Regions from separate parts of the Dehalogenimonas loeffleri genome, predicted to be linked through region 2. Evidence: riboswitches for the same ligand, from Rfam matches in the RefSeq annotation. Region 2 holds a riboswitch; each other region holds the start of a gene.
The links. A riboswitch is a leader RNA that binds a small molecule or an ion and turns the genes downstream of it on or off. The one in region 2 is predicted to bind cobalamin.
Positions count from the first base shown of each region.

Region 1: another riboswitch for cobalamin. It lies ahead of cobT (nicotinate-nucleotide--dimethylbenzimidazole phosphoribosyltransferase); the one in region 2 lies ahead of V8247_RS01945 (energy-coupling factor ABC transporter permease).
Region 3: another riboswitch for cobalamin. It lies ahead of V8247_RS04870 (alcohol dehydrogenase catalytic domain-containing protein); the one in region 2 lies ahead of V8247_RS01945 (energy-coupling factor ABC transporter permease).

Region 1 covers NZ_CP146612.1:1,574,090-1,584,897, reverse strand. Annotated here, with positions in the region: gene V8247_RS08190 (FAD-dependent oxidoreductase) at 1-924, shown strand, start outside; gene trxA (thioredoxin) at 1,026-1,343, shown strand; gene cobU (bifunctional adenosylcobinamide kinase/adenosylcobinamide-phosphate guanylyltransferase) at 1,430-1,984, opposite strand; gene V8247_RS08175 (histidine phosphatase family protein) at 1,987-2,607, opposite strand; gene cobS (adenosylcobinamide-GDP ribazoletransferase) at 2,618-3,385, opposite strand; gene cobT (nicotinate-nucleotide--dimethylbenzimidazole phosphoribosyltransferase) at 3,422-4,480, opposite strand; cobalamin riboswitch at 4,707-4,896, opposite strand; gene hisC (histidinol-phosphate transaminase) at 4,930-6,027, opposite strand; gene V8247_RS08155 (cobalamin biosynthesis protein) at 6,005-6,934, opposite strand; gene V8247_RS08150 (ABC transporter ATP-binding protein) at 7,069-7,875, opposite strand; gene V8247_RS08145 (FecCD family ABC transporter permease) at 7,878-8,951, opposite strand; gene V8247_RS08140 (cobalamin-binding protein) at 9,018-9,971, opposite strand; gene V8247_RS08135 (ABC transporter substrate-binding protein) at 10,119-10,808, opposite strand, start outside.
Region 2 covers NZ_CP146612.1:382,901-393,708, forward strand. Annotated here, with positions in the region: gene V8247_RS01915 (LemA family protein) at 1-353, opposite strand, end outside; gene V8247_RS01920 (zf-TFIIB domain-containing protein) at 372-791, opposite strand; gene V8247_RS01925 (CvpA family protein) at 891-1,379, opposite strand; gene V8247_RS01930 (YfhL family 4Fe-4S dicluster ferredoxin) at 1,490-1,753, shown strand; tRNA gene V8247_RS01935 (tRNA-Ala) at 1,871-1,946, shown strand; gene V8247_RS01940 (precorrin-8X methylmutase) at 2,149-3,186, opposite strand; cobalamin riboswitch at 3,304-3,444, shown strand; gene V8247_RS01945 (energy-coupling factor ABC transporter permease) at 3,550-4,356, shown strand; gene V8247_RS01950 (hypothetical protein) at 4,353-4,889, shown strand; gene cbiQ (cobalt ECF transporter T component CbiQ) at 4,882-5,658, shown strand; gene V8247_RS01960 (ATP-binding cassette domain-containing protein) at 5,655-6,497, shown strand; gene hemA (glutamyl-tRNA reductase) at 6,565-7,833, shown strand; gene V8247_RS01970 (cobalt-precorrin-5B (C(1))-methyltransferase) at 7,884-8,978, shown strand; gene cbiE (precorrin-6y C5,15-methyltransferase (decarboxylating) subunit CbiE) at 8,971-10,203, shown strand; gene cobI (precorrin-2 C(20)-methyltransferase) at 10,204-10,808, shown strand, end outside.
Region 3 covers NZ_CP146612.1:932,237-943,044, forward strand. Annotated here, with positions in the region: gene V8247_RS04860 (propionyl-CoA synthetase) at 1-853, shown strand, start outside; gene trpD (anthranilate phosphoribosyltransferase) at 943-2,058, opposite strand; gene V8247_RS04870 (alcohol dehydrogenase catalytic domain-containing protein) at 2,073-3,107, opposite strand; cobalamin riboswitch at 3,212-3,399, opposite strand; gene V8247_RS04875 (proton-conducting transporter membrane subunit) at 3,636-5,576, shown strand; gene V8247_RS04880 (respiratory chain complex I subunit 1 family protein) at 5,573-6,511, shown strand; gene V8247_RS04885 (hydrogenase subunit) at 6,508-7,185, shown strand; gene V8247_RS04890 (proton-conducting transporter membrane subunit) at 7,185-8,660, shown strand; gene V8247_RS04895 (NADH-quinone oxidoreductase subunit C) at 8,671-10,245, shown strand; gene V8247_RS04900 (formate hydrogenlyase) at 10,248-10,760, shown strand.

The DNA.
Region 1 (10,808 bases), 580 kb from region 2:
ATTACTGGTTTGGAGTTTGAAAGACTAGCCAATGCCTCCGGCCCCACCAGCGGTGCAATAGTGTTAAAGGACGGCAGCCAGCCGGAAAGTGTTGCTTTTGTGCATTGCGTCGGCAGCCGAGACAAGAATTACCATGAGTATTGTTCTCAAATTTGCTGTATGTATTCATTGAAACAGGCTCACATCGTAAAAGAACGTACCGGCGCTCAAGTATATCAAATGTATATTGACCTGCGTTGTGCCGGAAAAGGCTATGAGGAATTTTCCCACAGGGTAACCGATGAAGGGGTTGCCCTTATTCGTGGTAAGGTCGCTGAAGTTACCAATCACATTATTGGAGACGAAACACCCGGGAAGCTGATAGTCATCGTGGAAGACACCCTTCAGGGTCAGGTACTGCGCGTACCGGTGGATATGGTCGTGCTGGCTGGCGCAGTAGAACCTCAAAAGGACACGGAATCTGTAGGCCGCCTGTTCGGAGTCTCCCGCGGCGCAGACGGCTTTTTTATGGAACGGCATCCCAAACTTGACCCGGTGGCCACCATGAATGACGGTGTCTTTGTCGTCGGATGTGCCCAAGGACCCAAGGATATCCCGCAAACCGTTGCTCAAGCCCAAGCAGCAGCGGCTCGTGTGCTGGCAACCATTGGTAAAGGGTATATTACTCTGGAACCATGCGTCTCGGAAGTTATTGATGACAACTGTGACGGATGCGCGTACTGTATTGATCCTTGCCCCTATAATGCCATTACCCTTATTGAATACTGCAGAAACGGTGACATTAAAAAGACAGTTGAATCTGATCCGGTAAAATGCCGAGGTTGCGGGGTTTGTATGGCTACCTGCCCTAAAAAAGGGATTGTCGTTAAAAACTTTACCACCGATCAGTTAAGCGCTATGGTAAACGCAATATTGAAGCCATAATCAAGTTTGTTTAACCGTTTAAATTTTCTGCGGTTTGACCTTTGGATGATTTCGCGTTACCATCATACAGGTATAATACATGATATTAAGAGGAGAATAGTATGCCGCTTGAAATTACTGACGATACTTTTGATGCCGAAGTCGTTAAGTCCACACTACCAGTTCTGGTGGATTTCTGGGCGCCTTGGTGTGGTCCCTGCCGTATGGTAGGCCCGATCGTGGACAAACTTGAGGAGAAATACAAGGAAAATTTCAAATTCTGCAAAATGAATGTGGATGAAAACCAGAAGACCGCAGGACAGTTCCGCGTCATGTCCATCCCGACTCTGATGTTTTTCAAAGACGGTAAAGTTGAAGATACCGTTGTTGGTGCAGTGCCGGAAAGCACCCTTGAAGAAAAAATCAATAAACTGGCTTAAGTAGATAATTTAAGAAAATAAAGGAATGGCGGCTTTTTTGTGCCGCCATTCCTTTATATATCGTTTTCCGTTTAGTCAGATGCTCTTTATTTTACCTTGAGTGGAATACCGGCTACCATTAAATAAACCTCATCGCAGGCATGTGCCAGCATCTGATTCGCCCTCCCCAACACATCACGGTACATACGAGTTGCGGCCCCAATCGGTATAATCCCCTCACCGACTTCATTTGTCACAATAATAAATGAGGCAGATTCCTTATTCATCACCTCAATTACTGAATTGACTTCGGCGCGGACATCGCATTCAAAACTGTTTTCATCTAAATCCTCACCGCTGACGGCCATATGCTGACAGAGCACATTGGTTACCAGAAGAGTGATACAATCTAAAATCACTACACTGTGCTTCCGGCTTTCTCCCTGTATGTGGGTACCGACACCGCGCGTGGCCTCAAGTGTATGCCAATGTGATGGCCTGGATTTTTTATGAACTTCAATCCGGCGCCTCATTTCATCATCGCCGGCCTCTGCGGTTGCCACAAATAAAACGTCACCCCCGGCTTGTTTGGCCAGTTCCTCCGCAAAGTTGCTTTTACCTGAACGAGCCCCGCCAATCAACAAGATGGTTCTGTGACACATATTTATTTTTTATCCTCAAAATATTTCCAGTGGGCCATATCGTTGAGCTTTTCCAGTACACTACCATTAGGATATATACTTAGTGCACTCACAGAAGATCGCGACATGGTAAACTGCCAATGATGGCTGACTGATACCCCAAGTAAATGACATACCATTATCCGCAATGGACCTCCGTGCCCTACCACCATAACGGTCTCATCACTTTGGTGTCCTTTCAGTCGCTCTAAAAATTTCAGGGTCCTGTCGTATAACTCATGGAAACTTTCTCCATCAGGAAAGCATAGATCCTGACTTCCTAGCTGCCAGCTTTCGGCAACATCGGGGAACTGCAAGCGGGCATCATTGAACGTGAGCCCTTCAATAAGCCCAAAATTAACTTCATTTAATTCCGGTGCCTTCACGACAGTTACGCCATGCACGCCAGCGATAGTATTTGCCGTTTTAACTCCGCGTTTCAAAGTACCGGAGTAGATGGCATCAATTTTAATTTCCGCAAAGGATTGTTGCAGTGCTAAAGCCTGCTGCTGTCCCTTTTCGGATAAATCAATGTCCGTTGCGCCATAGCATTTGCCGGAATCATCAGTGGCTGTATCACCATGTCTAACCAGAATCAATTTCAACCTTAAACTCCTACAACCAACTGTTGAAAGAGAATAACACGACTAAAACCAGAACGGCAAACTCGCTAAACTCGTTTATCGTGCCGTAGCTATCACCGGTTAACCCTTGAAACTTGCCTTGAAAAAAGCGGGATAAAGCAATGGTTAGCAACCAGATAAATGCGAACAGCACCAAACCCCGCCAGCCCCCTGCCAAAACCGCGATGATCAATGCCGTTACACTTGCCATCAACAAAACAGCACGGCCGGAACCATCCTTCAGGGATTTTCCCATACCCTGTTCCCGGGCATAAGGAAAACTAAAGACGGCATAAACCATCGCCCATCGGCTGAGTACCGGCATCAAGACCAACGCTGAATACATAACATTATCAGGCAAACTAAGTAGCGCGGCATATTTCAGCAACAGCAGCACCACCACCACGACAACGCCGATGGCGCCGACTCCCGGCTCTTTCATTATCTGTTTGCGTCTTTCGGGTGAACGATGCCCTCCTGCCAAACCATCAAAGGTATCCACCACTCCATCCAGATGCAAGCCACCGGTCAGCATGACCATACTTCCCAGCAGCATAGCATCTACCAGCAGTTCCGGCAGGAATTGGCTGTACAGCCAGTACAGCGCGCACAGAATAGTCCCTATAAGCAGACCTATAACAGGATAATAAACCAATGACCGGGCAAATTGCTCCTGACTTAGGGGACGGTCCCATTCTTCTTTATAAAACGGGACTGGTACGCTGGTTAAAAAACGCCAGGCTGCGAGAAAAGACTTCATTTATGCCTACTCCTCATTATAAGGGTTGAGCTGCTCTTACTCGGATTCCGAAACGCCGGCTTCGCCGAATGTTGCCATTTCCGCCAGTATTTTAGCGGAAGTCTCAGCAATAAAGATACCTATGGCGGCTCCGGTACCTTCACCTAATCGCAAGTCTAGAGTAACAATGGGCTTTAGACCCAATTTTTCGGCCATAATACGATGCCCTGGTTCCACCGACAAGTGTCCAAGCAGCATATAGTCTTTGGCTTGTGCGCATAAACCTTCGGCGATAAGTGCCGCTGCTCCGGAGATAAACCCGTCAACAACCACCGGTACCCCGCGGGCGGCGGCACCCAAAATTACCCCGGCAATACCCCCGATTTCAAAACCACCAACTTTGGCTAACACGTCCAGTGCGTTATTAGCGTCCGGGTCGTTAAGAGTAATGGCCTTTTCAATCACGCCGATTTTATATTCCAGCTGTTCGTCAGAAAGTCCGGTGCCTCGCCCGGTGACATTTTTTACGCTTTGGCCTGTCATAACGGCACAAATAGCCGCTGAAGGTGTGGTGTTGCCGATGCCCATATCCCCGGTACCCACAATATCCAGCCCTTTATCAATTTCAGAATTAATCACCTCAATTCCGGACTCAATCGCTTGAATAGCCTGAGCCTCAGACATAGCGGGGCCCCTGGCGATATTTGCGGTACCCCTGGCAACTAGTTTATTGACTATGGGAATTTCCGCTGGCAAATCTCCGGCTACCCCCATGTTTACAACCACTACCCTGGCCCCGATCTGACGGGCAATTACATTGATTGCCGCACCACCGTTGACAAAATTCAGCACCATTTGCGGGGTAACTTCCTGGGGATAATTCCCTACTTTTTCAGCAACCACTCCGTGGTCCCCAGCCATGGTAACCACTGCTTTATTTTTGATTTGCGGAATAGCCTTGCGTTGAATACCAGCCAATGTAATAGATATTTCTTCCAATCGGCCCAACGCACCTTGGGGTTTGATCAAAGTATCCTGTCTCGCGGATGCCTTGCGCATGGCTTCTTTGTCCAGTGGTTTGATGGACGCCAGCGTTTTGTTAAGTAGTTCTCCCATTCCTTGACTCCTTTAATATATTTTATATGCCGCATACTTGAATAATTGACATGAATTTAAACCAAAATACTACTTAAACCAGCCGTCCCAGTGTATTTAGCCTTGCCATCTTCTTTGTTTCAATCTAAAGAAAAATCCCCAAACTGGAATCCAGTTCAGGGATATAAATGCAATAATCCCCGAACCTTCTCCGGTCCAGGGATTTACCATCTCCCGAACCCTTCCTCGAGGGCTTTAACACTACGGCAGGTCTTCTGACTTCTGGCTCAAACCTACTACCGGCGCCTTCCCACCTTCCTGTTGGAAAGCAGTGGCTGTTTGCCGTTTTCGTCACCAGTCACAGCGGCGGGACCGCATCCGACTTTCGCGGATTTCCCAATTAAGCTCTTACGAGCGCCGTAAGCCCGATATTCAATTAATAATCATTTTAATGAAGACGTTATATCATGTCAACATTTACTAACAGGAGCCTGCAGAGCGTTCACCAGTTTGCGGCATTCAGGCATAGTCCTTGGCGCGATACGCACATATTCAGAAAGCCCAAACGAAGTACAGTCACGCACAATAATTCCATTTTGCAACAGCCTGGCGCGAAATTGGGCCGCTTTTCCAACCTTCACTAAAAAAAAGTTGGTACAGGAAGACAAGGTTTTATGTCCAAGAGCTTTAATTTCAGAAAGTAGATAATCCCGATTAAGACGGATTTGGCGCTCACTGCGCTGAATGTAAGCACCATCATTTAATGCTTGTAATCCAGCCTTCTGCGCAACCGCATTAACATTCCACGGCGGTTTAACTTTATCCAAATTTTCAATAATTTCGGAATTGCCCAAGCCATAACCCAAACGTAACCCTGCCAATGCAAAATCCTTGGTCATACTGCGTATAATCACCAGATTATGGTGACGGGTCAGTAATTCAGCCGAATCCCATGAGTCGCGAGTAAAGGCGATGTATGCTTCATCAATAACAACCAGACCATCAGTGCCGACACCGTCAATTATTGCCTCAATTTCTGCCCCGGAAAGATATTGTCCTGTGGGATTATTAGGATTACAGATAAACACAACTTTCGGTTTTAATTGAATAGCAATTGCCCCACATCGTGCTGAATCAAACTTGAATTGTGTGCTTTCTTCCGCCCAATACTCAATTATTTCCGCGCCGGCAATTTGACAGGCCGTCTCATATTCACCGAAAGTCGGCTTCAAGATTAACGCCTTATTTCCAGGGCCTAAGTAAGCCTGCGCTATCAGCCGGATAATTTCCATACTGCCGGCACCGACAACAACATTATCCTCTGTCAGCTTATTCCGGGCTGCGATAAGACGCCGTAATTCGGTAGAATTTGAATCCGGATAATGGTCTATCACCACATCATTCAGGTTGAAGTTTAGGTTAAACGGATACGGGTTTGAATTTGAACTAAAATCCAAAACGTCTTCGGGTTTGATTTTTAGACGTTCTAATTCGGCAAAATCAGGCCCGCCGTGATAGCAACGTCTCAATACTGATATATTGGGCTTAGCCGACAGCAATAATAACACCCCCTGCCGCAAAACATATGACAAACCAAATCAAAGTGGCTCCATTAATCAATCTTAGTGAGTCATCAATAATCCGAGTGGTCATCAGTCTATTGGGGTCTCCAAGCTTATAATGACCTATTTTCTCAAATTGAACTTCCAGTGCGCCAGCAGCGGCAGCCATTGGCCAACCGGCATTTGGGCTTTCGGTTTTACAATTATCGCGACGGGCGATTTCCAGCGCACGACGCGCTGACATACCGCTAATAACAGATGACAATATGATCAAACCGGCGGTGATACGCGCGGGTATAAAGTTAAGCACATCATCTAACCGAGCCGGAAACTTTCCAAGAAATTCGTACTTGCCGCGGTAGCCCACCATGCTGTCAAAAGTGCTTACCACCCTGAATCCCAGTGCTCCAGGTACACCGAAAATAAGAAAATAAAACAACGGCGTAACCACACTGTCGCATAAGCTTTCTGAAACGGATTCCGCAGTAGCTGATACTAAATACGGCTCAGATAATTTTGACGTGTCCCGGCTTACAAGTCCCCTCAGATCAAACCGTGCTTCACCCAGCTTCCCTGACTCTAGCTGTTTTTTGATGCCTAACGCTGTTTTACGTAAATAGAAAAAACAAAAACTGACTTTTAAAAGTAAACCCGCAACCGCTATAAACAACCAATAATTAATATCTTTCAGCCAATCCAGAAACAATATTAAGGCAATGACCACCCCTGCAGTCAGCAATAAGGTTATAACAATACCGTAAATAAACTGATAGACTTTCCCCCCAATAAATGCGAAGCGTTCTAAAAAAGAAATCGCCTTACCCACCCAGGCCACGGGATGAACCTGGTTAGGAGGATCACCAATAGTGAATTCAATCACCAAGGCGACTATCAAAATATAAATAATATCCAAACAATACCCCTTATCAATACAAAGGCTTACAACGCCCGGTGATGTTTATGACGTAGCTATTACAGCGCCGCGCCATTTTTTATTCTCCCTTTGTGTCCCCGTTAACGCAAGTAAATACTAAATTACCGCTTTTTTTATCGGCAACCATCACCGTTTTTTACATTACCGACCCGAGGCAACACTGCTGGTAATCCAGTTAAAGGATGTTCATGAACATAACTACCGGGACCGTAAACCTGACAAATATTATCCGTCGTAATTACCTCTTGGGGTGACCCAAAGGCGTAGAGTTCCCCACGACGAATAAGCACCAGTTTCTCACAATAATGAGCTGCCAGATTCAGGTCATGAATGGCTGCGATTACCGTCAAATGCCGGCGGTGGCACTCCTCTTTGATCAAATCCAGAACTTCTATCTGGCGGCCAATATCCAGATTGGCGGTTGGTTCATCAAGCAGGATGCCTTCAGTTTCCTGCGCCAAAGCTCTGGCGATCAGGACACTCTGAATTTCACCACCTGAAAGCTCGGATATTCTTCTCTCTGCAAATTGTTGTACACCCGCCCTCTCCATGGCTTCCCAGGCAATAGCAAGATCTTTCTCACTTTCATATTGAAATGTGCCTAAATGAGGGTTTCTACCCATCAGTACAATTTCAAATGCAGTGTACGCGCTTGGCAGCCATGGCGTCTGCGGCACTACACTTATGAGTCTGGCTAGTTCTCTTCTACCAAGCCGGGAAATGTCACAGTTGTTGGCTGTGATCCTACCCCGTATCGGCGACAAAATCCGGCTTAGTGACTTGATTAAAGTTGATTTCCCCGAACCATTCGGGCCAACTAATCCAACCATTTCACCAGGGAGCATGCGAAAACTCACGTCCCTGACTACTGTGTTTTCGCCATAAGCCAGTGATATTTTTTCTAGTTCAATGGTCAGCATAATTAAAATAGCACCTTAGTACGTTTTCGCAATAGATATAGGAAGAATGGAGCGCCGCTAATCGCCGTGATAATTCCGATGGGGATCTCCGTTGGAGCCAGCAAAGTCCTGGCAATGATGTCTGCCACTATCATAAATATTGCTCCTACTAAGGCAGAAAGCGGCAATAAAAATCTGTGATCCGGCCCCCATACCAACCTCACGGCGTGGGGAACAATAATTCCGACAAACCCGATGATCCCGACAAAAGAAACAGCAGCTGCAGTGATTAGGGTGGAAACGGCAAGCAAGATAATTTTTACCTTTTCAACGTCAATGCCTAGTTGTTTAGCCTGTTCTTCACCAAGTTGCATTATATTCAATGCCCGTGCAAATAGGAATATTATGGCAACACCAATCACGATTATTGGCCACGTAATCTTAACTTCAGTCCATTGACTTGAAGAAAAACTACCCATCATCCAAAAAATAATACCATGAATCTTGTCACCGCTAATGGTAATAAGATATGAAACCATAGCTGAAAAGAGAGCTCCCATAGCGACACCTGCCAATATCAGTGTCGTCACCGGTATAACCCCACCAACTCGGGCCAGTATATATACAACGCCCACGCTGACCAGTGCGCCGATAAAAGCAAATATTGGAACTACGCCCGCAGTGCTTCCAAAAATCACTATTGGGAATAAAAATCCTAAAACCGCTCCGAGCGCCGCACCCTGAGCTACACCAATCAAATAAGGATCAGCTAAAGGGTTTCTAAATAATCCTTGATATGAGGCGCCCGCCACCGCTAAAGCTACACCAACAATACAGGCAAGCAGCACCCTTGGCAACCTGATGTTAGTAATAATGACCTCGAACGCCGGAGGCCAGGTTGGCGTAATATCTATGAATGGTAATTTGGAAAACAATATACTGAATGTTTCATTAAACGGAATACTAACACTGCCCAGTGTGGTAGCAAAAACACCCACCAATACCAGAATGATAAATAAAAAGCCAATCGCCAGCGTTCGGCTTCTCCAGGTTTTTGAAATCGCCGCTGCTCTTTCCTGAACGTCAGATATATTCAAATATTCGTTTCCCTTATTAAGTTTGAAGATCAGGATTGGCTTACAAAGGCCAACCCTGATTTTATTTTAACTGAAAAGCTCCGGATGAAGCATCTTTGCTAATTGCTCAAGTGCATCAACCACCCGCGGTCCGGGCCTTCCAACAACGTCCGAGATTACCCCGTAAATCTGGCCATTGCTTCGAGCATCTACCCCGGCTAATAATGGCTCGGTTTGAGCATAAATCAATGGCCCATCTTCACCGGAACCCATTCCAATTTGGGCAATTATCGCCTGAGGATTGTATCCTATAACTGTTTCCAGACTTACTTTTGGATATTTTTCTTCAATATCACCCGAAATATTCAACCCGCCGGCAGCCCCAATCAGACTATGAATAAAAGAAGTTGCACCAATGGTCTGCAACGGATCGTGCCAAACAATATAGAAGGTTTTAGTTAATTGCGACTGACTCAATGTCGCAGTCTTGTTAACAACAATATCAATTCTATCACGAAGAGCCTTAACCAATGGCCCGGTAGTTGCATTCACATTTGAAACTTTCCCCACCAATTCCATTGCCTGCATAACTTCATCAATATTATTCGGACTGACAGCAACCACCGTAAAATCAAGACCTTCAAGTTGAGGAATTACTTTCCCCGCGTGGATGTTAGCGGCAATAATGAGATCTGGTTTTGCGGACGTTATAAGTTCAACATTAACGGTGGAAAAGCCGCCGACCTTCGGTTTGTCCTTGGCGGCTTCCGGATAATTACAGTAAGTCGTAACGCCTACCAGCCTGGACTGCAATCCTAATGCATACACGATTTCTGTATTGCTGGGCGCCAATGAAATAATCTTTTGCGGCTCGGATTTTATCGTTACAGAACGCCCCAGTTGATCAGTAATAGTAAGCGGATAGGTTGTGTCGGCATACACCTCCTCCGGTTCCCCCGCTTTACACCCCGTCAAAGCGCTGACGCCAATGACTGCGATAAGCACTGTAATGATCGAAATAAGATATTTTGGACCTTTCATGTTTCCCTCCTTGGAATCATATCGTTGGCTTTAGCATGACCTACTAACGGTTACAGCAGGCGGTTCTTTCCCAGACTATCACCGGAATTCCATCAGCAAAGACATAAAAACGACCCGGACATGGAACGCTCGGTTATTTTTCATGTATCAGGTGAACAATTCCGGATGCAATAATTTCGCCATCTGCTCAAGACCTTCAACCAATCGTGGGCCTGGACGACCGGTAAAATCATCATTCATACCATAAATAGCCCCGTTGATTTTGGCTTCAGTCGTATCCAATCTGGTATCGGTAAGGGCAAACTGGTAAGCATAATCGCCCATTGCCTCACTCGCGGAAGCCAGTATTATTTGAGGATTACGGCTAATTAGCTCTTCAAGCTGAACTGCATCGCCTTGATTTTCAGCAAAAATATTGACGCCACCTGCGGCTTCTATCAAAGCAGACCCGATCGCATGACCGCCATAAACGTACATCGGCTCAGGCCAGATGATATACACCGTCCGTGGTTTGTTTGCGGTTGTTAGTCCACCGGTTTTGTCGGTTACTGCCTTTACTCTGGCTTTCATATCAGAAATGATTTGTTCAGCATTTTTAGAAGCACCAGTGACTTTTCCAATAAGCTCTATTGATTCATATACATCTTGAAAACTCGCCACGCTGGTGCCTTTTACGACAACGACAACGGTTTTCGGGAGCAGTTTGGTTAATGTATCGACAACGCCTAATTCAACTGCTGAAATATCAGCTAGTATTAAATCAGGTTCAGCAATAACAATTGCCTCGGTACTTAACCCAGATAATGTACTACCTACCTTTGCTTTACTGGTTGCAGC
Region 2 (10,808 bases):
TGATTGGCCTTCAGGTCGGGATAGGCCTCAGCTACCGCCAGCAGGCGGGACAGCACGGCGGAAAGCTCACCTTCCGCCTGAGCCCGGACATTAGGCGCGGATGACGATACCTGCTGAGCCAGATTGCGGGCTTTGGTGACGTTTTCAAAGACTTCACGTTCATGCTTGGCGTAGCCCTTGACCGTTTCCACCAAATTGGGGATGAGGTCATAACGCCGTTTAAGCTGGACATCAATCTGCGCCCAGGTATTTTTGACCTGGTTGCGCAGGCGCACCAAACCATTGTAGATGCCTATGAGCGCCAGCACCAGCAGTACAATGACCACCAGGATGACTATCAGGACGATTTCCATAGTGTTGTTTCCTCCGTTTTAATCGGCCGCATCGGCCTTAAGGGCTTCGCGTAAAAATGACATCATGCCGCCGGCGGGCGAATTATCTGTTACCGGCAATTGATTAAGTACCTGATGCAACTCCCCGCCGTCAAACCAAAGACCGTCTTCCCGAACGACGCAGGCGTCTATAACCACTTCCGGGGCGGTACCGATCTTCTCCTTGCGCATCGTCTGCCGACAGATAGGGCACCGGCGTTTGGCTTCTTTGACGGTGGCCTCCCGGCGATGAAAAAAGGCTTCCAGACAAACCGTTGTGTCAACCGGGCAGCTTCTTTCCACAATCAGTTCCAGTTCACCCCGATCCAGCCATACGCCGCGGCATTCCGGGCAATAGTCAACGGCGATCTGATCATGTTCAACAACGATCATCGGCGAGTGGTCTTTTGGACAGTTCATGCTGATTTAAGTTTAGGCCCAAGAGTCGACGGTGTCAATATCATCACACAGGATATAACGCCAGCGCGCTTCAAAGGTTAGAGACGCCCGCCGACTGCCCTACTGAAAGAAATCCTTGATGGTATCAAATTGAGACGGTAATAACGACAAAATAAATGGGAATTTATCCAGCAGGAAGCCGGCCATAAAGGAATCCGTCAGGGCATCGCCGCCGAAAAATTTAGCCCAGGCAGCCAAAGCCGCCCCGATGATAAACACGCCCATCAACAGAGCAAAGACGGCACCGCCCAGCCGGTTGACCCAGCCCAGAAAAACGATGGAAGCCAGCCTGGTCAATATGCCGGCAATGACGGCAAAAATAATCCAGACGGCCAGGATAATGGCAACATAGGCCACAATATTGGCCCAATCCGGATTGGAAATAAAACTGAACAGGCTGCCGGCCAAACTCTCATGGAACCGTCCGGCTAACACTACACCGACAATCAGCCCCAGTAGACCGGCCAGCGACTTGATAAGCCCCTGAGTCAACCCCCGGAATACCAGCAGTGCCAGAATAACCAATATGACGATATCTAACCAGTTCATGAAACCATTAAATCACCTTTTTACGGCTGACGCAATACCCTGTTTTACCATATGGAGATTTTTAGCTATAATAGGTGTTACCAATTTGGCGAGAGGTTAAAAAAAGAAAAATGGCTTTCAAAATTACCGAGGAATGCATCAGTTGCGGCGCCTGCGAACCGGAATGCCCCAACAACGCCATCACCGAGGGAGAAACTGTTTACGTCATTGACCCGGTCAGGTGCACCGAGTGCGTTGGTTCTTTTTCCACCAAGCAGTGCGCCGATATCTGCCCGGTTGATTCTTGTGTTCCTGACGAGGCCAATCAGGAATCTCACGAAGCGCTGCTGGAACGGTGGCGCGGCCTCCACCCCGGCGAAGAACCCAAGGTATAAATCAAAGAACAATCAAGTTCAAGAACAGGCGGCCGATATCGGCCGCCTGTTCTTGAACTTGATTCGCCGGAAAATCTAATCCTCGTTTAGCCGTTGTGTTATAATCCATCTTCGCATGGGGCTGTAGCTCAGTTGGGAGAGCATTGCGTTCGCATCGCAAGGGTCAGGGGTTCGAATCCCCTCAGCTCCACCACCATATTTAACGATATCTAGAAACACCTTCTCCCAGTCTGTTCCATCAACACGATAATAATTGTAAACGTCAATACCACCTCAGAACCGAGTTTTACCCCTGACTATTTGGTAAAACTCTTCAGAAACGGCCTACGCTCTGCCACAGAGTCCTCTTCAGATCTAAAAAAGCCGGTTATGATTTCACAGTGTTGATTTAACGATTATTCAGCAATGGCCAACTTCATAAGAGCGTTGACTGCCGCCGCCGCCAAGTTGCTACCGCCTCGGGTGCCGCGAACGGTGATATAAGGGACGTTGCGCTTTACCAGTGCCTCTTTGGACTCCTTGGCCTGGACGAAGCCAACCGGCATCCCGATCACCAAGGCGGGGCGAATTTGGCCGGCGTCAACGAGTTCCAGCAACGCATACAGAGCGGTAGGTGCGTTACCGATGGCCACAATCGCGCCATCAATTCGGTCGGCGAGCCTTTTAATAGCTACGGCGCTCCGGGTCTGATTAGTCGCACTGGCTTCATCGGCCAGATCTTTCTCATCCAGAGCACAAATGACCTGAACCCCTAACTTCTCCGCGTTCGCCCGGTTAATCCCCACTCCGACCATGCGAACATCGGTAAATACGCCCTTACCGGCACGGAAGGCGGAGATGCCTGAATCCACTGCGTTAGCAGTCATCTGGATTTTGCTAGCCAATGGTATTTCGCCGGAGGCGTGAATCAGCCTTTTGACTACTTCTCTTTCGGATCGGTTGAAGGACAGTTCCGGGAGGTTTGCTTCAATAATCTCCATGGACAAAGCCTCGATCTCTTCCGGGCGGTTGGCTTTTGCTGATTCATCAAAATGCGGTAACAACTCCGGAACGGCCGCGCCCAGTCTTTCAGCAACGAGTTCAATCAGGCTTTCTGCCCGGTCCAAAGTACCGGCCAACTTTAGTTTGAAATCCGGGTATTCTTTACTGATATCATCTATCATCATCGGGATGTCGTGGCTAACATGTTGGCCACTATATAGGAAGTACGGCATGATTACGACGTTCCGGACTCCCTCTTGATAAAGGGCGGAGGCTGATTCGGCCAGGGTAGGGTGATTGAACTGCATCGCCGCCCAACGGATTTCGATGCCCGGCGCCAGGTAACGTTTCAGGCGCGAACATAATCCCGTCATGATAGAAATAACGCTATCGGCCTTTGGGCTGCCGTGGGATAGAATTATTACTGCAGACTGGCTTTGTTTGACAGGCATCATTATCCTCCTGAGATTTTGCTACTGGATATCTCCAGCGTATCTTCATTGATGTGAAAATATTACCATTAAAGTCCTTGACAATCAACTACAGATGATATAAATTAAGTTCAATTGAATAACCCAACAATCTAAGGTAGCTCGAGAATCGGGCGTACAGGTGTAAGTCCGGTGAATAGTCCGGCACAGTCCCGCCTGCTGTAACCGGTAATTAAACGACCGGAAGTCAGAACCCTGGCCTTAGGTTAGATGGGCGCATCCGCGGAAGAAGGATAGTGCCAGTTTATTATTGACGCTGACCCTTCGGCCGCCGGCTAAAGGGTTTTTCTTTTTGTAAAGATACAGTCTCAAAAGGAGGAGAAGATGATACAAAACCGAGTTAACCCTGTACCGACCAAAATTTCCGATAAAAACCGGAAGTCTGTTATTCAAGGGGCACTCACTACCGTAGCTCTTTTATTTCTCGCTCCTAAGCAAATTTCTGCAATGCATATTGCCGAAGGTCTCCTACCTGCAGCCTGGGCAATCGGCTGGTATATCCTGGCTTTACCTTTCCTGATTGTCGGCGTCCGGATGATCTCAACCCGGGTTAAAGAAGACCGCAGAATACTGCCGTTATTGGGTTTGGTCGGGGCCGTTGTTTTTTTGATCTCAATATTCCCCATCCCAGTACCCGTCGCCGGAACATCCTCTCACCCCTGCGGCACGCCTTTGGGTGCCATTTTGCTGGGACCGTTCATCAGCACCGTGCTGGGCGCCATTGCCCTGCTGTTCCAAGCACTTTTCCTGTCCCACGGCGGTCTTAGTACGCTGGGTGCCAACATCATCTCAATGGCGGTAGTCGGTTCTTTTGTTGGTTTCGGGGTTTTCTGGCTCACCAGGCGTTTCGGGGCTAGCTTATTTTTGGCTGCTTTTGCTGCCGGCATTATAGGCGACTGGGCAACGTACACCATGACCTCATTGGAACTAGCCTCCGGACTTTCTGTTGGCAATTTCGGTGAACTATGGCGGACTTTGATTATTGGCTACGCCCCAACTCAATTGCCCCTTGGTGTCATTGAAGGCCTGTTTACCGCAGCAGTGGTGGTAGCTATTGCACAGCGTCGCCCGGAATTGTTGTCAAATTTCTTTGCCCCCAAGAAAACCGCCTTTCAAGGAGCAACACCGTGAAATCTAATAATATATTCATCAACGTTATGATCATTCTGCTGGCGGTCGCTGCCGTCGCCGGCACCTTTTACCTGGCGGATAATAATCCCGCCAAGGAGGAAGGCGTTATCAACGATGCCACCGATGTGCTGGCCAGTGGTGCCGCAACCGAGGCTGGGCGGGAAGCCCGAGATCCGATAATCAATACCGAACAAGGTAATATGCTGGTCTTTTTCTTCACGTTGGGCGGTCTTGTCGCAGGCGGATTAGTCGGTTTCAACTGGCGCAGGCTAATGACCGGCAACGAGAACCCAAAATCATCCGCAACCGGACGAGTCGGGATTCTGGCGGGATTTATTCTTGTCGGTGCTTGGATTATCCTAGCCGCTTTCGAAGCTTTTTCCGGCAACCCAATCTTCAATCCAGAATTGGGTGATGTGGTGCTCTTCATCTTCATCTCTTCCGGGTCCGTCATTGGCATCATAGCCGGCTATCAATACCAGAAGTACGCTGTTGTTAAAAACGGCCGCGCTGGAACTCAACTAATTGGCTGATTTCCATATTCTAGAAGCTGCAGCCGCCAGCGACAGTCGCCTGAGCAGGTTTGACGCTCGGTTGAAGGTGATTATCGTTATCGTTGCCATCACTGTAAACCTGTTCAGCCTCAATATTTTGGCACCCCTGTTAGTAGCTGGAATCAGCTTAGGCAGCCTTACGGTTTCCGGTATTCCCCTCAGGCTGATCCGCTTGAGGCTGGGGTTGCCTATTGTGATGGCCGTGATAATCTTTCTGACCCAGCTTTTTCTTTATGGAGAGTCGGTCATCGGTAAGATTGATGTTTTAGGGTTGACTTTGTCGATGTATTCTGAAGGTTTGGACCGTGGGTTGCTGATCATTGGGCGGGTAATTGGTGGCGCAGCTCTTGTTGTGTGGCTGAGCCTATCCACACCGGTAGAACAGCTTATAGGAGCCAGTCGCTGGTTCCGGATACCCAAAATCATCGTCGAGATCATGGCACTTATGTACCGTTTCATTTTCGTCCTCCTTGAGGAGGTCATCGCCATTCGTCAAGCACAGCATTTGCGCCTGGGTTATACCCGCTGGCGCACCGGCATTAAATCGATTTCCATCCTGGCAGCAAATTTGTTTTTTCGGGCTTATGATCGTGCCGACAAAGTCTTTGAGGCAATGAGTCTGCGAGGTTATTCCGGTAACTTGGTTTCAGTTAATAAACGCGTGCTTTCAACCATTGACTATGTATGGCTCAGTCTGGCACTATCGCTCCTTATCGCAATTTATTTCATTGGCAGGGTCGCGCTTTGATAAATCTAGATCACGTTTCCTTCCGCTATCCCGATGGCACCCGGGCATTGAAAGACATTTCGTTAGAAATTCCGACTGGCCAGTTCTGGGCTTTGCTGGGCGCCAACGGTTGCGGTAAAACTACGCTGCAAAAGCTACTGGTTGGTCTTTTCAAACCGACAACGGGTTCCATTTTGCGTGATGGCCGGGATCTGAATAAGATCAAGGACACGGAACGTTTCTCTCAAATTAACCTTGTCTTTCAGGACCCCAATGACCAGCTGTTTGCCACGACCGTCGCCCAGGACGTCGCTTTTGGCCCCGTCAATCTCGGACTTTCATCGCTTGAAGTTGAATCACGAACCCGGGAAGCACTAGCCGAGGTTGGCTTGACCGGTCTGGAAGATCGGCCGATTCATACGTTATCCTACGGGCAGAAGCGACGGGCTGCCCTGGCTGGCGTCCTGGCGATGCGCCCGGCGGTCATCCTGCTTGATGAGCCTACCAGTGGGCTTGACCCCAAAGGCATATCCGCCATTATGCATTTACTACGCAAGGTAAACCGCGATAAAGGTACCAGCATTGTCGTCGCCACCCATGATGTTGACCTGGTTCCCTTGTTCTGTGACAAGGTCGCCATTTTAAAATCTGGCGAACTGTTGTCTTGCGGGCAACCGGAAGATGTATTTGCCGATGAAAAACTCACTCGGTCTGCCGGGTTACGGTTGCCCCGTATCGCTCACCTTATGGAAATACTGGAGAAAGAAGATGGCTTATCCTTCACCCGCCGCCCGCTGACTATCGTTGCCGCCCGGCAGGAATTGAAGGAAGTTATCCGTAAAGCTGCTGATAACAAGTGACATCATGAAAATGTATTCATTTCACAGCGGTATTGTCAGGTTGAAAAAAGCGGGAGGGTATCACTAGATGCCATTGTTCATCTATGGGGTTAACCACAGTGCCACCCCGGTTCATATCCGGGAGAGACTGTCCATTACCTCGTCGCGGCTGAAAACCGGACTTGAAATGCTGCGTGATTATTTCCCTCACGCCATAATATTGTCCACCTGTAACCGGACTGAGATTTATTTTCTGGCACATTCCGGTAGTGATAAAAACATCCTGACTTTTTTCGGTGAATGGTCCAAGCTGTCCCGTCTGGAGCTTGAACAGTATCTTTACACTTACCAGGATTACGAAGCCATGCACCACTTGTTTGAGGTTGCCGCCGGTTTGGACTCCATGATTATCGGAGAATATGAAGTACTGGGGCAGGTGAAGCAGTCGCTTGAGGCTGCGCGTCAGAGTGAAATGACCAGTTTGAAGCTGGAAAGATTATTTGACCATGCTATTCTTGCCGGTCGTCGGGTCAGAGCTGAGACCGGAATAAGCCAGAATGCCTTATCCATCAGTTCCGTGGCTGTTGACCAGGTAGAAAGTATTGCCGGTAATTTGGAGCGATGTAAAATACTGGTGATTGGCGCCGGTGAAGCCGGTTGGCTGGCAGCGGAAACTATCGTTAAACGCGGCGGCAGATTGTCCGTCTATAACCGGTCTTCCGATAAGGCTCGCCTGCTGGTTGACTCGCTGGATAATGCGTCATTAGCGAAGGGTCATTTAATATGTGAACTGGAAGCGACCGACGTCGCCATCAGTTGCACCTCCGCCCCTCACCTGGTTGTCGGTTACGACCTTGTTGTTGAGGTGATGAAGTCCCGGCCTGAGCGACCGCTTGTATTTATTGACATCGCGGTGCCCCGCGACATTGATGACCGGGCGCGCGATATCGCAAATGTACATGTATTCAACATTGATGACTTGAACCATATCTGTCAGCAAAACCGGGCCAAACGGCTGGCTGAGGTTGACCGGGCGAAAACTATTCTGGCTGTTGAAATGGACCGATTTTATATGTGGTGGCAATCCCAGAAAAATCGTCCGGTCATTCAGGCCCTGTATCAAAAAGCTGAAGTAATCCGTCGCCAGCAGTACGAAGAAACCGTTAAAGCACTGCATCAATCCGATGATTTTACCTTGGAAAAAATAGATGCCATGTCGCAGGCAATAGTAAATAAACTTCTTCACAGCGTCGTGGATAAGTTAAAACTGGAGGCCTCCCGAGACAATTATCTGGACGAACTGGTTCAGGAGTTATTCAACTTGAAAGTGATGAAAGATGAAAAATCTGAGGTCTGACCAGTTTTGCCGATGAGAAAACTAATGTTGTCCGGACAGAAAAGCTGCTTATGAAGACGATGACCATAGACCGCGAACACCTCAGGCGAGGTTTTACCACTGGAGCCTGTGCCACCGCCGCAGCCCGGGCAGCCGCACTCGCCCTTATTGGTCAAAAGAGAGTAACGGCGGTGGAAATCAGCCTTTTAACTGGGGAGACGGTGGCTTTTGACGTTAGTGAATGCCGATATTCCAGGGGCGAGGCGGTGTGCCGCGTCATCAAGGACGCCGGAGATGACCCGGATATTACTCATCACGCAGTTGTGGAAGCCACCCTCAGGTGGACTGATACACCCGGCATCAAACTCGCCGGCGGCGAAGGCGTAGGGACAGTAACCCGTCCGGGTCTGGAAGTGCCGGTGGGTGAGTCGGCTATTAACCCCGGACCCCGGAAAATGATTACCGGTGAACTCATCCCGTTATTAGGTACTTGTGAGGGCGGCCGGGGGTTTTCGGTGACGGTGGCCATTATCGGCGGCGAGGCACTGGCGAAGCGCACCCTCAATCCCCGTTTGGGTATTGTCGGAGGCTTATCTGTATTAGGGACTACCGGAATCGTCATACCGTATTCGTTGGACGCTTATAAGGCCAGCATTCCGCAATCGGTGAGTATCGCCAAGGCCTGTGGCTGTCCCAAGGTGGTGGCGTCGACCGGACGCCGCACTGAGAAGTACGCTCAGGCGGCGAACGACCTTGGTGAGGAATGCTTTATTTTAGTCGGCGATTTCATGGACGAGGCGCTTCGGGCTTGCGGTGAGAAAGGTGTCCCTGAAGCAGAAATCTGGTGCATGGTCGGCAAGGCGAGCAAACTGGCGGCGGGTGAGATAAATACCCATTTTACGAAATCCGATATTGACATCGGCCTGCTTGCCGGCATTGCGGTCGAAATGGGCGCGTCCGAAGAATTACAAACCGAGTTGGGTACAACGGTCATGGCTAATGAGTTTCTCTCAAAGCTGCCTATTGAAATGGTTCCCGATTTCTGCCGCCGTCTCAGTCTCGCGGCGGCGTCACGCTGTGCTGATTTCACTGGTGGAGGACTGGTTAAGGTTGTATGTGTCGTCTGTGACTATGACGGAAAAATCCTGGGGCGAAGCGATGACTGATAAATTGGTCCACATTGTCGGCATCAGCGGTGGTCGCGAGAGTGTTCCTCCGGCTACCAGAGAAATCATTGAAACGGCAGAGTTGCTCATTGGCGGTGCTCGTTTGCTGAAGATGTTCCCCGAAATCAAGGCCGAGAGGCTAGCCATCGGCCATAACTTGCCCGAGGTTATCGCCGCGGTCAAGGATAACCTTCCCCGGCGCCGGGTAGTTGTGCTGGCATCGGGCGACCCGAACTGTTACGGCATTGCCAAGAACCTGACCGGTGCTCTGGGACCGGATAATATCAAAATAATACCGGGAATCAGTGCCTTTCAACTGGCGTTTGCCGCGGTTAAAATCTCCTGGGATGATGCCGTCCTGTCCAGCGTTCACTCCCGGCCGATTGACGACATTATCGGTCTGGTGCGCCAAAACCAGAAGGTATCGTTGTTGACCGACAGAGACAACACGCCGTCAAAAGTAGCGCAAACCCTGATTGCGGCCGGGATAGATCGCCAGGTCTATGTTTGTCAGGATCTGGGTACGGGCGATGAGCAAGTATTTTCAGGAACTTTAGCGGAAGTTGCCGCAGCTGAGTTTTCGCCGCTTAACGTGATGATTCTCTTGGGTGAATTGCCACCGAAACAAGATATGCCGTTCTTCGGGCAGGACGACACGAGTTTCATTTTCCGCACCCCTGATAAAGGACTTATCACCAAGATGGAGGTCAGGGCCATCAGCCTAGCCAAACTTGGCCTGCGGGATGATAGTGTAGTCTGGGATATCGGGGCTGGCAGCGGTTCGGTCTCCATTGAGGCTGCCCGGGTGGCACGCTGCGGCCGAGTGTTCGCTATAGAACGAGCCGCTGAAAGCCTTGAAGGATTGAAGGCCAACGTCGCAAAATTCAGCGATGGAAATATCTCTGTCATCGAGGGCGGCGCGCCTGAGGCGTTAATCGGACTGCCTGATCCGGACGCCGTATTCATCGGGGGCAGTGGCGGTAGGATAAACAAGATACTGGCTAAGATTTCCGGCCGTTTGAATACTCAAGGCCGTATCGTGCTCAATCTGGCCACAATCGAGAATCTCACCGAGGCCAGGCAAGCATTAAATGATCTTGGATTTGATTCAGATATGATTATGCTCAATATTTCGCGCAGCCGCGCGATCGGCAGTCTAACCCGGTTCGAACCATTGAATCCGGTATTCATCTTATCAGCCCAACGGCAGAAAGAGGTAAACTAGGTGACTCAAGGAAAACTATACGGTATCGGTGTCGGACCCGGCGATCCGGAACTGGTTACCATCAAGGCATTGCGTCTCCTTCGAGAAGTCACAGCTATTTTTGCCCCATGTAAAGCGGAAGGAGAGCCCAGCCTGGCCTCGCGCATCGTTTGTCAGCTTGACGGTACTCTGGGAGCTAAAATCACCAACCTTGTTTTCCCCATGTCTGATGATGAGACGGAACTCGATGCCGCCTGGCGGGCCGCTGCCCGTGCCGTTGCCGCCAAGCTCGATGACGGTCACGATTGTGCCTTCATTGCGGAGGGCGATCCGTTTTTGTTCGGCAGCTTCATCTATCTCTACGAAAAACTGGCCGCCGACGCTGACCGATGGATTGAGGTCGTACCCGGCGTTTCATCGATCACCGCCGCGCCGGCCCGCGCCGGCATTCCTCTGGTGCGAGGCGATGAGCGGCTGGCTGTTGTGCCGGCGCCTTCGGACCGGGAGGCGATTCGGAGCGTTCTCTCCGAATTTGACAGTGTTATATTCATGAAAATCAATCCGGTTTTTGATGAACTTGTCGTTGTGCTGGAAGAAATGGGGCTTCTAGGCCGGGCCACGGTGGT
Region 3 (10,808 bases), 550 kb from region 2:
GAAAAAATATGATCTTGCCGGTTTCAAATATCTGTTTCAAGCCGGCGAGAGACTTGATCCGGATACGTATCACTGGGCCAGTAATCTCCTGAAGGTGCCGGTGATAGACCACTGGTGGCAAACCGAAACCGGTTGGGCGGTTGCGTCTAACTGTGTCGGCCTGGAACTCTTGCCGATTAAGGCCGGGTCTCCGACGAAACCGGTGCCGGGCTATCAGGTCGTTGTCATGGATGAAGAAGGACAGGTGCTGCCCCGGGGAAAAGAGGGCACTATTGCCATCAAACTCCCGTTACCCCCGGGCAACCTGACAACACTCTGGCAAAATGACCAGAAATACAAGGAATCTTATCTGGAGCATTATCCGGGTTTCTATCTCACTGGCGACGGAGGATATTTTGATCAGGACGGATATATCTACATCATGGGCCGGATAGATGATGTGATTAATGTTGCCGGACACCGCCTTTCTACCGGGGCTATGGAAGAGATACTGGCCTCTCATGATGAAGTGGCAGAGTGCGCCGTTATCGGGGTGGCGGACGGTCTGCGCGGCGAAATTCCTCTGGGGTTTGTGGTGCTGAAAAACGGAGTGACCAAGGCTCCCGGTATTATTGTTCAGGAACTCATAAGTATGGTTAGAGACAGGATTGGGGCTTTTGCCTATCTGCGAAATGTGGCGGTGGTAAAACGGCTGCCGAAGACCCGGTCAGGCAAAATACTGAGAAGTACGATGCGTAAAATCGCCGACAGCCAGGCTTATGTTGTTCCGCCGACGATTGATGACCCGGTAATTCTGGGGGAAATAACCAGTTCTTTACAGACAATCGGTTATGCTGCGGGCACTCAGAGATAACCGGGTGAACCTTTGGCTTAGACCTGCGCCTAAGCCAAAGGTTTATGTGTTTTATGCGGGATTACCTGGTCCGGTGTGAATGATAGCTCTTATTGCACGGGTAATGCTTTCTCAACCCTCTCAATGATTTGATTCAGTGTAGCCGACCCGTTTGCCGGATTTTGGTTTTGACAACTCACCCATTGTCGCAACTTCGCCAGAGCCAGGCCGGAGGCGATTATCTCTTTTGCCGCCTTATAGCCTTCAACGATAGTGGACGTCTGTCCGCCGAGATACAGCAGCGGGGCGGCGTTCACGGCCACCATGTCCTCCCGGGCACCACCCAGTTTGCCTGCCAGCAGTTGGACCATCATGGCGGCTTCGGTCTCAAGGTCTCCCGGTACCAGTTCGCTGTCATCGGCCTCGGCAATATTAAAATCAGATGGTGTCATGGTAAAGGTGGTAATCCGGTTATCCTTGATTTCGGCAAAAATCGTTTCACCCAGGATTGAGACTTCATCCAGTCCCAGTCCTTTACCGTTGGACCCGTGGAAAATAAGGGCGTTAGTGTAACCAATTACTTTCATGAGTTCAGCCACCGGCAGCACCATGCCATGAGCAAAGACACCGCGCGCACCGTAGTGCGGCAGCGCAGGATTAGCAAGAGACGCCGAGATGTTAAGCGTACTGCCGAAATGGATCTGCGACAGAATCCTGAATAAAGCCTGCGGGTGGATCCGGGCGCTCATGCCGTTGAAAATCCCGATGCCGCATTGCTCCACGCTGGTTTTGACCATGAGCGCCGGGCATTCCACGTCCACGCCGAGCGCTTCAACCAGATCTATGGTGCCACAACGTGAAGACAGGGCCCGGGCTCCGTGGCGAGCCATGTAGTTCCCCGCAGCTGCCGATACCAGCGCCGCTCCGGTGCTGACATTGAACGTCTTGAAAGTGTCCATGCCGGTGCCGCTGTTTTCCAGCAGCGGTTTGGGGGTGACAGGTGATGCCTTCACCGTATCCATCTCGTAAATAGCTTCCCAGGCCCCGGCCATCTCCTCAGATGTTTCGCCCTTAGCGGATAAGGCTGCCAGAAAGGCCCCCTGCTGTAAGTCCGGTTGAGAGTTCGTCATCAGCTCATCGAACATCTCCCGGGTTTCCCGGCGAGTGAGGTTGCCTTTGCCGATAAGGCGTGAAATCCGGGCACCGAATTCTTTGTTTTCCATAATATCCTCCTTATTTTTTACGCATTGAAACAGACCATAGCCCGCAGCCCCTGGTGGTCATTGGTGTGCTCAATTCCTGCACTTATTTCGTCAATACTCAGTGTTTTGGTTATCAGGTCTTCAACCGGAAAGCCGCCGGCAATCAAGTCCAGGGCGGTGGTATTTTGTGCCGGAGTGGAACCGAAGGCCCCGGTTACCTCTAATTCGCGATAATGAATCTGGTTGATATCAAACCGCTCAAAACTCAAATCTTTACTGATGCCGGCAAACAGCGATAATCGCCCGCCTTCAACCAGAAGGGGAAGCAGATTAACAACCGGCAATGCATTGGAGGCCAGAAGGATAACATTGACGCCCCGGCTGCCGGTTTCGTCTGAAATCACCTGGGGAATTCGCTCCATACCGATGTTGATGACCCTGTCCGCCTGGGCTAATTCCCCCGCCAATTCCAGGCGACGGTCATCTATCTCGGTAATAAGAATCCTGGCGGCGCCAAGATGCCTGGCCAGACGGCTGTGCAGGAGGCCCAAGGGGCCCGCTCCCAATATCAGCACCGTGTCGCCTTGCCCGACTCTGGCCTTCTCCTGGGCGTTGATACAACTGGCCAGAGGTTCGCTTAACGCGGCCTGACTGTCGCTGACATTCCGGGGGATGAGATTGACTCCGCCTGAAGTAATGGAACTCTCCTCAAGTGAAATATACTCGGCGAAACCGCCGTCAGCGGAGAACCCCATGGTCTTTAACGAAATGCAACGGCGGGGTTCGCCGCGCCGGCAGGCGGAACAGTGACCGCAACTCAACCCGGGGTATATCTGAACTCTGTCACCCGGAACAAAACAGCTATTCCGGCTTTCATCCACCACCCCGGAAAGTTCGTGACCGGGAATTCTGGGGTAAACCAATCCCTGATGGCCCTTGAGCACCATCCTGGCGTCACTGGAACAGATGGCGCAGCAGACCACCCTTACCAGCAACCCTCCAGCCGGGCAAACCGGCCGGCTGAGGTGGTTGACCGACAGCATGTTGGGGCCTGATAGAATTGCCGCTTTCATTATTTCCCCCAATAAAAAATCCCCGGACCTGTTAAGGCCGGGGATAATACAAAAATCCCCGAACCTTCTGTGGTTCAGGGATTTACCTTCTCCCGAACTTTTCCTCGCGGGCTATATGCTACGGCAGGTCTTCTGGCTTCTGGCTCAAGCCTACTTCCGGCGCCTTCCCATCTTTTTCCAGAGATAGTGGCTGCTTGCCGGGTTCGTCACCAGTTACAGCGGCGGGACCGTATCCGAATTACACGGACTTCCCTATTAAGCTCTTGCGAGCACCGTACGCCCGATATTCAATTGGAGGGCATTTTAAGTGATTTAAGGGTGGTAGTCAAGTGAACCGAATACGAACTTTTAGGAACCCCGGATTCTAGTGAACAGGAATCGGCATTGATGCAGGCCTTTTGACAAGGCTAATGGGTGAGCATAAAATATTAGTCATTAGATTCATAAGCAGGGCTGTATAGCCGGGTAGTACTTATGGAAGTCCTCCAAGGGCTTCCTTCTGTTTTCTACCCTTTGGACATTAATAAAATGATACTGGGGCTTTTTTTAACCGGGGGAGTGTTTCTTCTGCTGGCAGCCATTGCGGCTGTGTTTGGCAGGGAAACGTCCGGGCTGAAACGCCGTCAGGCATCGCTGCTCCTGATAATAACCGGGTGCCTGGCCTGGTTAATTTCGTCCGGCTTGATTTTGGCCGCGGACTCAAGCCTGTATCTGGAACTTTATCAACTGACGCCCTCGCTAACTATTTCCTTCCACCTGGACCGGCTGGCGGCCTTTTTCATCCTGATTATCGCACTGGTGGCCGTTTGCGTCGCCATTTATTCATTCAAATACATGGAACACTCCGGCACCAACCGGCAACGAAATTTCATGGCGGCAGCCATGGCTTCTTTTATTCTGGCGATGGCGTTGACCGTGGCTTCGGCCAATTTTTTCTCCTTCATTTTCTTCTGGGAAATAATGTCGTTGAGCTCTTTATTTTTAGTGCTCTACGAACGAGACCACGCGGAAACGCCCAAGGCCGGCATCTACTACCTGGTAATGACTCAGTTTTCCACTTTGTTCCTGTTGCTGGGGGCGCTACTGCTGAATCTTTACACCGGGACGCTGGACATCACCGCCGCTGAAGGATTGCTGCCGGTTAACGCCGGCATTATCTTTCTGGTTTTCCTGGTGGGGTTCGGCACCAAAGCCGGGGTAATGCCCTTTCACAAATGGCTGCCGTTTGCCCATGCCGCCGCACCATCAAATATCTCGGCACTGATGTCCGGGGTGATGCTTAAGGTGGCGATTTACGGTTTGGTGCGCCTGATTCTTGACGTGATGACGCCGGAGTTGTGGTGGGGGATGGTGCTGCTGGGTTTCGGTACTGTTTCCGCAGTCCTGGGGGTTATTTATGCCCTCAAGGAACACGACCTCAAGAAATCATTGGCTTACCATTCCATAGAAAACATCGGTATCATCGTTATCGGCCTGGGGCTGTTTATTATTTTTAGCGTTTTCGACCTGAGGGTACTGGCGGAGTTATCTCTCTTCGGTGCCTTGTTCCACACCCTGAATCATGCGATCTTTAAAAGCCTGCTGTTCATGACCGCCGGTTCTGTGGTAGTGGCGACGCATACCAGGAATATTGAGGACATGGGCGGACTGGTGAAACGGATGCCGGGCACCGCGATCATCTTTCTCATCGGCGCTGCCGCTATCTCCGCCTTGCCGCCGCTTAATGGATTTGCTTCTGAATCGATGTTGTTTCAGGCATTTCTGGGGGCTTTCCAGTTGCCCAGTCAGGTGGTGGCGATATTGCTATTTGTGGCATTGGCGGCCTATGCGTTGATGAGCGCCCTGGCGGCGGCTTGGCTCGTCAGGGTATTCGGCGCGGTTTTTCTGGCATTGCCTCGTTCAACCAGCGCCGAACATGCCCATGAAGCACCCAGAGTGATGCTGATCGGCCCGGGTATTTTAGCCGGAATATGCGTGGTGCTGGGCATCTTCAGTTATCAAATCATCAGAGGCATAGGTTTGGAGTTACCTCTGCCGGACCTGCTGCCGATAAGTTTGATTATCATTATCGTTATTTTCGGGGCGGTTCTGGCGGTGCGCCGAACCAAAACCCCGGTCAGGATTTCCGAAACCTGGGCTTGCGGTATTCATCGGCAGACTGCCAAAATGGAATACACGGCGTCGGGTTTTTCCGAGCCGATCATTACCATTTTCAGCCCGATTTTCCGCACCAGAAAGACGGCGCAACGGAAATTTGCTGATAAAGCCAGGGCTATCGTCACAGGCGGCAAGGGGGAAATCCACTCTCTGCAATTCTTTGAGGAACATATTTACCTGCCTATTGCGAAACTGACCTACCGGATTGCGGGCTTTGTTTCTCGGCTCCATAACGTGGATCTTGATGCCTTTATCCTTTATACCTTCGTGCTTATCGTTATCATGGTGGCGGTGGCGGGGTGGTGGTTGTGATGCTGGAAACGCTGATCTATGTGATTCTTAATCTGGCGTTTGTCATTCTGATATCACCGTTGGTGATGATGCTGACCAGAAAGGTGAAGGCGCTGGCTCAGGGGCGGGTGGGGCCGCCGCTGCTACAGGGCTATTTTAATTTATTCAAATTGCTTCATAAGGAAATTATCTATTCGCCGAACGCCTCGTTTATCACCCGGCTGGCGCCTTACCTGAGTTTTGGCTTTGTCATGGGCGCGGCGGCGATGGTCCCGGTAGTGTTCATACCGTCCGGCGGCCTGACCGGTAATATAATCCTGTTTCTGTACCTCCTGGTGTCAGCCAAGTTCTTCATGGCTCTCACCGGCCTTGATGCCGGTTCAACCTTCGGTGGTATGGGCGCCTCCCGGGAAATGAGCCTTTCGGCCATCATGGAACCGGTCACCATTACCGCGGTGGCAGCTCTGGCTTTCGTGCTAAAGACGATTGAGATACCGCAGATGTTTGCGCTGACGACGGCGGGTTCGCTGGCGCAGTACCCGACGCTTATCCTGATTGCCTTATCGCTGTTTATTGTTCTGATTGTGGAAACAGCCAGAATACCGGTGGATAATCCGGAAACGCATCTGGAACTGACGATGATCCATGAAGCGATGACGCTGGAGCAGACAGGTCCTAAATTGGCGCTGATGGAGCTTTCGCACGGGGTAAAACAGACTGTCCTTATGGCTCTACTCATCAACATCATCTTTCCCTGGGGGCTGGCGACCGAGCTGTCTTTTTCCGGGGTTCTTCTGTCCCTTGTGAGTTTTGCCGTAAAAGCGGCAGTTCTGGCGGTGGTGATCGGCATTTTTGAGTCGGTGCTGGCCAAAATCCGCCTGTTCCGGCTGCCCAGCTTTATGACACTGGCGTTATTCTTTTCTTTTGCCACCATCGTTTTTGAGCTGCTGGCATGAACGAATTATTATTCACCGATGACCTGATAAAAATTCTGCTGGTGCTGGTATTGGGCACCGCGGCGCTGATTATCACTCAGCGTTCGCTGTTATCTCTATTCTCCATCTATTCCGTGCAGTCGGTTTTGTTAGCGATGATTGCGCTCCTTCTCTTTTCAGAAGAGGGTTTTACCAGTTTACTGTTAATAGCGGCTTTGACTATCGTATCCAAAGTGATCATCATTCCTGTATTCCTCAAACGGTTGCTGGCAGCCATGCCAATTAAACGCGATTTAGAGTTCAACTATCTGACACCGATAGGATCAATCATTCTGTCAGCGGTGCTGTTTTTCATTGTGTACCAGGCTTTTGTCGGTTTTTCTGAAGCGCTGGATGTCAGCCGATTGTTCATTCTTGGTGCGGTCATCGGAGTGTCGCTGACCTTGATGGGTATGATGGTTATCATGAGCCGCCGGAAGGTCATTACCAAGATAATCGGTTATCTTTCCATGGAGAACGGAGTGCTGCTTTTTTCGCTGTTTATCGCCGAAATGCCCTTTATTATTGAAGTGCTGATTGTGGTGGACCTGCTGATGATTATCATCCTGTCCGCCATTCTGGCGTTCGGTATTGATTCCAGCGTGGAGGCTTTCCACAAGCGATTGAATCAATTGGGGCTGGATTTTGAGGAATGATGGATAGCCTGATTATCTTCGCCTTCGCTCTGCCGGCAACCATAGTCGCTGCTTTGTCCTTTTATTATGGCCGCCATCGGGCCTCAGGCGACCATCGCAGACTGCTCAACACACTGGTGATTGTTGAGGCCGTCTGGTACCTGGGATTGAGTTCCTGGCTGTTAATGGCTGATAACCCACGGTTTTTAATGGACAACCATTATTTGTTTATTGATACGCTGGGCGGTTATGAAGCGGTTATAACCTCTGTTTTATTCCTGCTGGCCGCAGTTTATGCCCGCGGGTATATCGCCTCGCTGTTGGATTCAGATGAAATTGAGAGTTCACTACTGGGGGTGTTTTATGCTGCCCTGGCCTTGTTACCGCTGGTAATCATAATGGGATTTCTGTCTAATAATCTGGCGCTGCTGTGGATCTTTATTGAATTATCCACGCTGATTTCCGTGGTGCTACTGGTGACGCTTAAGGCGCGGGAGAATATTACCGCTGCTTTGAAATATGTTTTTGTGACTTCTACGGCGATGCTGTTTGCCTTTATCGGCATTATTCTTTTATTCGCATTGTCCCGAGAGGTGATAGTCGGCGGCAGTCTGAACTGGACGGAACTGATGGCAACGGCCTCAACTCTTTCCCCCCGTTTGTTCAGTTTTGCCTTTGTTTTTCTGTTCATCGGGTTTGCGGCCAAATCAGGGATTGTACCTTTCCATACCTGGTTGCCGGCAGCCTATGTCCGAGCGCCTTCGGTGGTGGCGGTGATGTACGGTGCCGTCATCAACCTGGGTCTTTATGCGGTCATAAGAATCTATGCCATTGGTCGGGCAGCAGGTGACGAGGCGTTTCTCCAGCCGATACTTATTGGGTTTGGCCTTGTCAGTATTTTGATAGGGGCGCTGGCCATCATCGCCCGAACCAATACCAAGAAGCTCATCGCTTTTTCCGGGGTGGAACAGGCCGGTTTGATATTGCTGGCGTTTGGACTGAGCACACCGGTAGCGCTGTTCTGGGCTTTGTTTCATAAGTTTGGTAACGCGCTGGTCAAAACCCTGCTCTTTTTCTCCGCCGGGATTTTTCACCGGCAATACCGGTCAAACAAGTATTTTGCGGTCAAAAACCCGTTCGGTGTACAGCCACTGGCAGCCTGGGGTTTGATTGCGGGCTCTGCAGCCGCCATCGGTGTACCGGCGCTGCCGGTATTTTTGGCTAAATTCAATATCCTGACCGTAGCGGCATCGGAGTCAGTCCTATTGTTCGTGGCGGTGCTGGTCGGTTTTCTACTGACGGCTGCGGGTTTCGGGTATTACCTGATTCGGGCCTTTTCCAATGAAACCAGCGATGATGGCGTACGATACCGGACTCCACTGGCAATGAAACTGCCGATCATAGCGACGCTTGTAGCACTCTTCACCATGGGTTTGTATCTACCGGGCTGGCTGGAAACGGTACTCAATAATATCGTGATTGATCTTGGCTGGTAATGGGGCAGTAGTGAATAGTTTAACTTTAGCGATAGAGCAACAGTTAAAGAAAAAGGGATTTGTCGGCCGGTCCCGCCGCGGCCGGGGCGGTGAGGTTTACCTGACGGTCAGCGTGGTTGCCCTGGTGGAAATCACAGGGATATTGAAAAGCCGTTCGGATGTCAGGCTGATCGGTTTGTGGGCGGCGGAAAACTTTGAGGGAAGCGGAATCTCACTTTTTTATTGCTTTGAACAACGGGGCAATAACGAACTTCTGATACTGGATATTCGCCTTATTGGTAATCAGGGACTCTCCATAGCCGCCGACTTTCCCGTGGCCAGTTATTTTCAGCGGGAAATCGCCGACGGATTTGGTGTTGTTTTTGAAGGTGCTTTTGATAAACGCCGTCTGTTTTTACATGACGCCTATCCCGATGACTTTCATCCGCTCAGGAAATCAGTTAAAAATGAGAAGATTGAACCAACGGCGGTGACCCCCAGGCGGGAATACCAGTTTCGGGAATTCACCGGCGAGGGGATGTATCAGATTCCGGTAGGACCGGTGCATGCCGGTATTATTGAACCGGGACATTTCCGTTTCAGTGTTATCGGGGAGACGATATTTAACCTGGAAATCCGTCATTTCTGGAAACACCGGGGGCTGGAAAAATTGGCGGAAGGCCGGACGCCGGACGCTGCGGTGTCTCTTGCCGAGGCGGTCTCCGGTGATGAGAGCGCGGCGAACGCCTGCGCTTTCGCGATGGCAATAGAAATAATCAGCGGTGCAACGGTGCCGAAGCGGGCGAACGCGTTGCGAGTGGTAATGCTGGAATTGGAGCGGATCTACTCGCATCTGGGGGGTCTGGCCGGCATGGTGACCGACGTGGCTTACCCGATGGGGGCGGCACCGTTTTTTATCCTGCGTGAAGAGATTTTACGCTGGAACGCCGAGCTGATCGGTTCCCGCTTTCTTAAGGGTATCATAGTGCCCGGCGGCATGAGCAAGGATATCAATGAAGACCGACTACGTGATTTGGTTACTTATATGGGGACCTTTGCCAAGCGGTTGGCCACGGCTTTGAAGACTACCCACGAATCCTCTTGGGCAGTTGACCGGATGGAAACGACCGGGGCAATCAAACCTGAGTTGATTGCCGCTTTGAATCTAACCGGGCCGACGGCGAGGGCTTCCGGCGACGGCGGCGATACCCGGCTGGACCACCCTTACGGAGGATATGAATCCATTTTTCTAAAGGCGATAACCGCCGTTGAGGGTGATGTATATGCCCGTTTTCAGGTGAAAGCTGGTGAAATAAGTGAATCGGTACGAGTTATCAAGGAGTCGGTTAAAGCCGCGGGCGATGGCCCGGTCAGAGTAGATTGTGTTCCCCGTAACGGTTATGCCGTGGCACTGGTGGAGTCAGCCCGGGGGCAGAACCTGCATTGGGTCTATGTTAAAGACGGTGTAATTGACCGCTGGAAAGTGCGCACGGCATCTTTCTGCAACTGGCCGGCCATAGAACACGCAGTCATAAATAATATCGTACCGGACTTCCCGTTGATCAACAAGAGCCTGAATCTGTCTTACGCGGGGAACGATTTATGAGTATGACCGTATTGTTAAGCAATATCTTCGGTGCCAAGCCGGCGATGAGGGTTGTGCGCTCGGATGAATCGTTTGAACAGGCGGGCAAGGCCCTTAAGAGTGAGATAGCACGCGTTTTCGGCCGCAGTCTGGCGATCCGGGAAGTGGATTCCGGCAGCGATAATGCCGCTGAAATTGAACTCAATAATCTGACGACGCCTTATTATGATATTGAGCGTTTTGGTATCACCTTTGTGGCCTCACCCCGGCATGCCGATATTATTGTCGTCACCGGTGCGGTGACCGTGGCAATGGCCGAAGCGGTGCGCAAGACCTATGACGCCATGCCTCAACCGGGCTGGGTCATTGCGGTGGGTGATGATGCCTGCGGTATCGGGATTCTCAACGACAGTTATGCCGTGCTCGGCGGTGCCGATAAGATATTGACGGTGGATTTCAAGATTCCCGGTAACCCGCCGACGCCCTGCGATATAATGGTGGGATTGTTGGGTTTTATAAAAGGACTTGGTGTGTAACGACTGCCGAGCCAGGATGACCGGTGGGGATAATTAGAAGCGAAGTGC